3 regions of the Shinella sp. HY16 genome follow, and region 3 is predicted to be linked to each of the others. Evidence: predicted binding sites of a transcription regulator. Region 3 holds the regulator's gene; each other region holds the start of a gene.

Region 1 (2,267 bases), 1.8 Mb from region 3:
TCGGCCAGCGTCTCGCAGACACCGAGATCGCCCCAGATGTCCTCGCAGATCGGGATGCCGAGACGCACGCCGCGGAAATTGACGGGACCGGGCATCGCGCCCTGGTCGAAGACGCGCTTCTCGTCGAACTCGCCGTAGTTCGGCAGGTCCACCTTGTCGCGCACCGCGATCACCTTGCCGTCGTCGATGACGGCGACCGCATTGTAGCGCCCGGTTTCGTCCTGCCTCGGAAAGCCGATGATGACGCCGGGGCCGCCCTTGGCGGTATCGGCCGCCAGATCGTCGACCGCGCGCCGGCAGGCATTCAGGAAGGCCGGCTTCAGCACGAGGTCTTCCGGCGGATAGCCGGAGATGAAGAGTTCGGTCAGCAGCAGCAGATCGGCGCCCTGCCGGGCGGCGTCCTCACGGGCGGCGCGCGCCTTGGCAAGGTTGCCGGCGACGTCGCCGACTACAGGGTTCAATTGCGCAACCGCGATGCGCAGCGTCGCCCTGCCTTGATCGGAGGTCATGTCTTGATCGGAAGTCATGTCTGCGGACCCATCTCTTGCTGGTGTCCGAGCCTGCGGCCGCGCGTCGCTGTCGCCCTCTCGAACGGTCGACAAGCTCTTTAGAGCATGGCGGACGTTTTGGGAATGAAGCGCGGAGCGTTTGCCGGACCTTTCGGCGCAAGAGCCCGGTTTTCAACGGGTCCGCAGCGCCATGGCGGGCCTGCAACAGACGGAACCAAAGCGGGGGACGAACGTTGCAGAAACCGTTCATCTCCTGTTCAAGATGACGTCCGTATGACAGATACACGAAACTTTCATGAAATCTGGAGACGGCCTTGGCCCTGTTCACCTCCGCAGCCGTGGCAATCAATGCAACCGAAGAACGCGCCGTCGAGGCCGGCTTCTTCGCGCGCCATGCCAAGACGCTTGCCGTCCTGCGTTCCCTTGCCGTTTCCGTCCTTCTTGCGCTCCTCACCGTCGTCGTCGTCGAATGGATCACGCGCGGCGCGCTCGATCAGGTGCGCCTCTATTTAACCAATCTCGAACAGCCTGCCTGGACGACGACGGGCGTCTTCTTCCTGCTCTACCTCGCCGTCGACGCGCTGATCGGCCGCCAGCACAAGGCCGTCCTGCTCGTCTCGCCGCTCGTCGTGCTGATGGGCGTCATTTCCCAGCAGAAGCAGGTCTTCCTCACCGATCCGCTCTACCCGACGGACCTGCTGTTCGGCCGGCAGATTCTGGAACTCATGCCCGTGCTCGTGCAGGACCGGCCGTGGACGGCCGCTCTCCTCGCCGTCGCCGTTCTCGCCTCCGTCGCCGGCCTCATCAGCCTGTGGGTCTTCGCCTGGCGCCGTTTCCGGCCGCTGACGAAGAGGGAACGCCTGACGCGGCTTGCCGTCGTGCTGCCGCTTCTCGCCGGCTTCGTCTCCATCATGGACTACAACGAGTTCTCCTGGGTCCGCGACCGGTTGAAAGTCTTCCCGATCATGTGGGATCAGGCGGAGAACTATCGCCACAACGGTTTCGTCATGGCCTTTGCCATCAACCTGCCGATGGCAAACGTCCAGGCGCCCGCCGGCTACATGACCGAGGCGATCGACAAGATCCCCTCCAAGCCGCTGCCGGCCGGCACCACGCACCGTTCGAAGCCCGACGTGATCGTCGTCATGAGTGAATCGCTGTGGGATCCGGCGCGCATCGAGAGCGTGAAGCTTTCGGCCGACCCGATGCCCGTCATCCGCGAAAGCCAGGGCGGCAACGTCTTCTCGCCGGAATTCGGCGGCCTCACCGCCAATGTCGAGTTCGAGGCGCTGACCGGCTTCTCCAACGCCTTCCTGCCGACGGGCTCGATCCCCTACCAGCAATATGTGCGCAAGCCGATCCCCTCGCTTGCCACCTTCTTCCGGGCGGAAGGCTACACGGCGCGCGCCATCCATCCCTTCTCCGGCTGGTTCTGGAACCGCAACAGCGTCTACAAGGCGTTCGGCTTCGAGACCTTCAAGGACGTCGACAAGATGCCGCCGCTCGCCAAGCGTGGCAACTTCACCTCGGACGAGGCGCTGACCAAGGAGATCATCCGTCAGGCGGACCTGCAGGAAGATCCCTTCTTCTTCTTCACCGTCACGCTGCAGGGCCACGGCCCCTATGACGACGGCCGCTACGCCAAGACCGACATCAAGGTCGACGGCAAGCTCGATGCCCGCGACAACCGCATGCTCGCAAGCTACGCGCAGGGCGTGAAGGAAGCCGACAACAGCCTGAAGATGCTGATGGACTGGG
Region 2 (2,267 bases), on a different contig from region 3:
GATGTCAAACGTCGCCTTCTCGGTGAAGGCGGGCGAATGCGTCGTATTGGGCGGCCCGTCCGGCATCGGCAAGAGTTCGCTCCTGAAGATGGTCTACGGCAACTATGCCGTCGACAGCGGCCAGATCCTGATCGAGCACGGCGGCCGCCTGCTCGACCTGGCGATCGCCGATCCGCGCACCATTCTTTCGGTGCGCCGGGCCACGCTCGGCTATGTCAGCCAGTTTCTGCGCACCGTGCCGCGCGTTGCGGCCGTCGATGTCGTCGCCGAGCCGCTCACCGCTCGCGGCGTCAATGCCGCCGAGGCGAAGGCGACGGCCGAAGCCATGCTGGCGCGGCTCAACCTGCCGCGCGAACTCTGGCAACTGCCGCCCGCCACCTTTTCCGGTGGCGAACAGCAGCGCGTCAACATCGCGCGCGGCTTCATTACCGATCACCGCATCCTGCTGCTCGACGAGCCGACCGCATCGCTCGATGCGAAGAACCGCGCCGTGGTCGTCGAGATGATCGCTGAGAAGAAGGCGGCCGGTGTCGCGCTCCTCGGTATCTTCCACGACGAAGACGTGCGCGAAAAGGTCGCCGACCGCATCGTCGACGTCTCCGCCTTCTCGCCACGAAAGGCCGCCGCATGACCCGCCTGTCCGAAACGCCGCTGATCCATCCGACTGCGGTCGTGTCCGACACGGTGCTCGGCCGCTACACGGAGATCGACGAGAACTGCCGCGTCAGCGAAGTCGAGATCGGCGATTATTCCTACATCATGAACGGCGGCTCCGTCTGGTGTGCGACGATCGGCAAGTTCGCCAACATCGCCGCCGCGGTGCGCATCAACGCGACGAACCACCCGATGTGGCGGGCGACGCTGCATCATTTCACCTACCGCGCCAACGATTACTGGCCGGATGCCGACCACGAAGCCGACTTCTTCGAATGGCGGCGCGGGCACCGCGTCGTCATCGGCCACGACGTCTGGATCGGTCATGGATCGACCATCCTGCCGGGTGTCACAGTCGGCAACGGTGCTGTCATAGGCTCCGGCGCGGTCGTCACAAAAGACGTCGAACCCTATACGGTCGTCGGCGGCGTCGCGGCGAAAGTCATCCGCGAACGTTTCCCCCGAAGCATTGCCGAACGCATGGAAAAACTCGCCTGGTGGGACTGGGATCATACCCGGCTGCGCACCGCTCTCGATGACTTTCGTAAACTTGACGCAGAAGCCTTTCTTGCCCGTCACGACGGGTGAGAAAGCGCTTGCCGATGCCGGAAATTCAGGCCTGTGGACTGTTATTTTTCCGACATGAAACTGACATTGCCCCTTCATCAACAGCGTTTAGAGCCAGTCCCGAAAGCGACAGGCCCGGCCTTTGGCCCAGCCTTGATCCGACACAGGACAAAAAGGGATCCACCATGTTTCGACTGAAGAATGTCACCCGCCGCTTTGGCGTGCGCGTAGCGGTCGACGATGTGACCTTCGATATTCCGCAGGGCCAGATGGTCGGCGTCATCGGCCGCTCCGGCGCCGGCAAGTCGACCATGCTGCGCATGATCAACCGCCTTGCCGATCCGAGCGAGGGCACGATCCATTTCAACGATGTGGAAGTCTCCGCGCTGCGCGGCGCGAGCTTGCGCAACTGGCAACGCGACTGCGCGATGATTTTTCAGCAGTTCAATCTCGTGCCGCGTCTCGACGTGCTCACCAACGTGCTGCTCGGTCGCCTCAACCACCGCCCGACGGTCATGAGCGTCCTCAATCTCTTCACCCGTGAGGAGCGCATCATGGCGATCGCAGCGCTCGAGCGCCTCGGCATCGAACAGACGGCGCTTCAGCCGGCCGGCACGCTCTCGGGCGGCCAGCAGCAGCGTGTGGCGATCGCAAGGGCGCTGATGCAGAACCCCAAGATGCTGCTTGCGGACGAACCGATCGCCTCGCTCGATCCGCTGAACGCAAAAATCGTCATGGATGCACTGCGCGACATCAACGAGCGCGAAGGCATTACCGTCATCACCAACCTGCACACGCTGGATACGGCGCGCGCCTATTGCGAACGCATTATCGGCATGTCCGGCGGCCGCGTCGTCTTCGATGGCCCGGCACGCGAGCTTGATGCCGATGCGGTGCGCACGATCTACGGCACCGGCGCCGACGGCGCGGAAATCGACGAAAGCATGACCTCGACGGCGATCCGCAATCCGGCCCGCCAGGATAATGCAAAGGAATCCGCCAGCCCGACACCGCTGGCACTGGCCGGCCTTTAAGCCGGCTGGGAT
Region 3 (2,267 bases):
GTCGGCGATCTCGGAAAGAACACCGCCAAGCGCGTCATCGCCGTCCAGAGCTCGGGCATGCCCCGCAAGCTGGCCCGCGGCTTGGAGCATCTCGCCGAGCTCGCGCTGATGCAGCTCAAGGAAGTGCTCGACGTCTATGCCACCCGCTCGATCGAGAAGGCCAAGGCGATCCGCGAGCGCGACGACGAGATCGATGCGATCTATACCTCGCTGTTCCGCGAACTCCTGACCTACATGATGGAAGACCCGCGCAACATCACGCCCTGCACGCATCTCCTGTTCTGCGCCAAGAACATCGAGCGCATCGGCGACCACGCGACCAACATCGCCGAAACCATCTACTACATGGCAACAGGCTCGCAGCCGGAAGGTGAGCGTCCGAAGGACGATACCTCGACCTCCGTCGTCGCGGCCGATGTCGCCGACGCGTCCGAGTAAAGAGCAAGGTTCAACTCCATGGTGCCCAGAATTGCCGTCGTGGAAGACGAGGAGGCCCTGAGCGTTCTCCTCCGTTACAATCTGGAAGCGGAAGGTTTCGAGGTCGATACGATCCTGAACGGTGACGAGGCCGAGATGCGCTTGCAGGAGCGCATGCCGGATCTCCTCATCCTCGACTGGATGCTTCCGGGCGTTTCCGGCATCGAGCTGTGCCGACGCCTGCGCCAGCGCCCGGAAACCGAACGTCTGCCGATCATCATGCTGACGGCGCGCGGCGAGGAGAGCGAGCGCGTGCGCGGGCTTGCCACCGGTGCGGACGACTATGTCGTCAAGCCCTTCTCGACGCCGGAACTGGTTGCCCGCGTGCGGGCGATGCTGCGCCGTGCCAAGCCCGAGGTTGTCTCGACGGTGCTGCGCTGCGGCGACATCGAGCTCGACCGCGAGACGCACCGCGTCCATCGTCGCACCCGCGAGGTCCGCCTTGGCCCGACGGAGTTCCGCCTTCTGGAGTTCCTGATGACCTCGCCCGGCCGCGTCTTCTCGCGCTCGCAACTTCTCGACGGGGTCTGGGGCCATGACATTTATGTCGACGAGCGCACCGTCGACGTGCATGTCGGGCGTCTGCGGAAGGCGCTCAACTTCGCCAACATGCAGGACGTCATCCGCACGGTCCGCGGCGCCGGCTATTCGCTGGAAACCTGAGCGAACGGAATTCCTCCCAAGGACGGAAATGGGCCCTCAGGGGCCTGTTTGCGTTTTGGGGGAATAGTAGAGGCACCACCATCTCAAACGAAAACGGACCCTTTCGGGTCCGCATCGCATTTTCTGCCGTGGTAGATGTTATCGCATCCGGCGGCGCTCGGCCGAGGGCTGGTAGGCGAGGCGCTGGTGGTAGGTGCAGTAGGGCGAATTGTCGGGGGACTCGTTGCCGCAGAAGTGGAAGTCGTCGTTGAGCGGGTCTCCGATCGGCCACTTGCAGGTGCGCTCGGTGAGCTGGGTCAGCTCGAGACGACGCGACATCGGTACGACCACGTTGTTGCGGTTGGCCGGAACCGGAAGGGTCTCGGCCTGCATTTCGAAATCGGCGTCGATCTCTTCCTTGACAATGGCGTTGCCGGCCGGACGGGCGACCGGGCGGGCGGCGACGGGACGGGCAGCGAAGTTCGACGGACGCGGCGTCGCCGGAGCCGGACGCTTGGCGCGTGTCGCGGTCTGGGTGCCGCCGGCCTTGGCGCGACCGGGCAGATTCAGCCGGTGCACCTTGCCGATGACGGCATTGCGGCTGACGCCGCCGAGCTGCGCCGCGATCTGGCTCGCGCTCAGGCCCTCGCTCCAGAGCTTCTTGAGTTTCTCGACGCGCTCGTCTGTCCAGTTCATGTTTTTGTCTCCGCTCGGCGTTCAGGATGCGGGAATCCCTCGTCGTGCTCCGGACGGGTCCGGAACCTGAACGCCCTAACTCTCTTGCTGACTAGTTCCGCCGCATGCAGTCTAGTAATTGGTCTTTAACCTAGAGACCGGTGGACTCTGTGACAAGAGTCGCCGGAATCCGGGCGAATCGATTTCGGAGTTTTCCCCAACTTGCTGGTCGGGTGTGACTCGATAGAGACACCTTCCATGCGCGTCGCGAATCCTCACCTTGCGGGATGTTCAGCGCCATTTCGGGTGCGATTTTGTTGACATCCCAACATGAAATGCTGATAGTGCGGCATGCCGCCGAAAGGCGGCTTTTGGTTTTTCTGAGGCTTGGAAAAGTCAAGTTGCATTTCTGTTTTTCCGCATCTCTTTTCGGAGGATCCACGCATGGCCGATGTCGCGCCGCTCTATGAAAC

Evidence for each region. The regulator PhoB, encoded in region 3, activates phosphate uptake and scavenging genes when phosphate is short. The targets are predictions, from matches to a motif close to TGTCATNNANCTGTCAT.
Region 1: K0P03_RS09730 (LTA synthase family protein) is a predicted target of PhoB. The motif match lies at 772-788, and genes of this name have one in related genera.
Region 2: phnC (phosphonate ABC transporter ATP-binding protein) is a predicted target of PhoB. The motif match lies at 1,293-1,309, and genes of this name have one in related genera.

Annotation. Positions count from the first base shown of each region.
Region 1 covers NZ_JAHYXL010000001.1:1,922,326-1,924,592, forward strand. The annotation lists gene K0P03_RS09725 (NAD+ synthase) at 1-509, opposite strand, end outside; gene K0P03_RS09730 (LTA synthase family protein) at 824-2,267, shown strand, end outside.
Region 2 covers NZ_JAHYXL010000003.1:394,773-397,039, forward strand. The annotation lists gene phnL (phosphonate C-P lyase system protein PhnL) at 1-631, shown strand, start outside; gene K0P03_RS28235 (DapH/DapD/GlmU-related protein) at 628-1,242, shown strand; gene phnC (phosphonate ABC transporter ATP-binding protein) at 1,407-2,255, shown strand.
Region 3 covers NZ_JAHYXL010000001.1:110,558-112,824, forward strand. The annotation lists gene phoU (phosphate signaling complex protein PhoU) at 1-438, shown strand, start outside; gene phoB (phosphate regulon transcriptional regulator PhoB) at 457-1,140, shown strand; gene K0P03_RS00540 (GcrA family cell cycle regulator) at 1,279-1,815, opposite strand; gene K0P03_RS00545 (aspartate aminotransferase family protein) at 2,239-2,267, shown strand, end outside.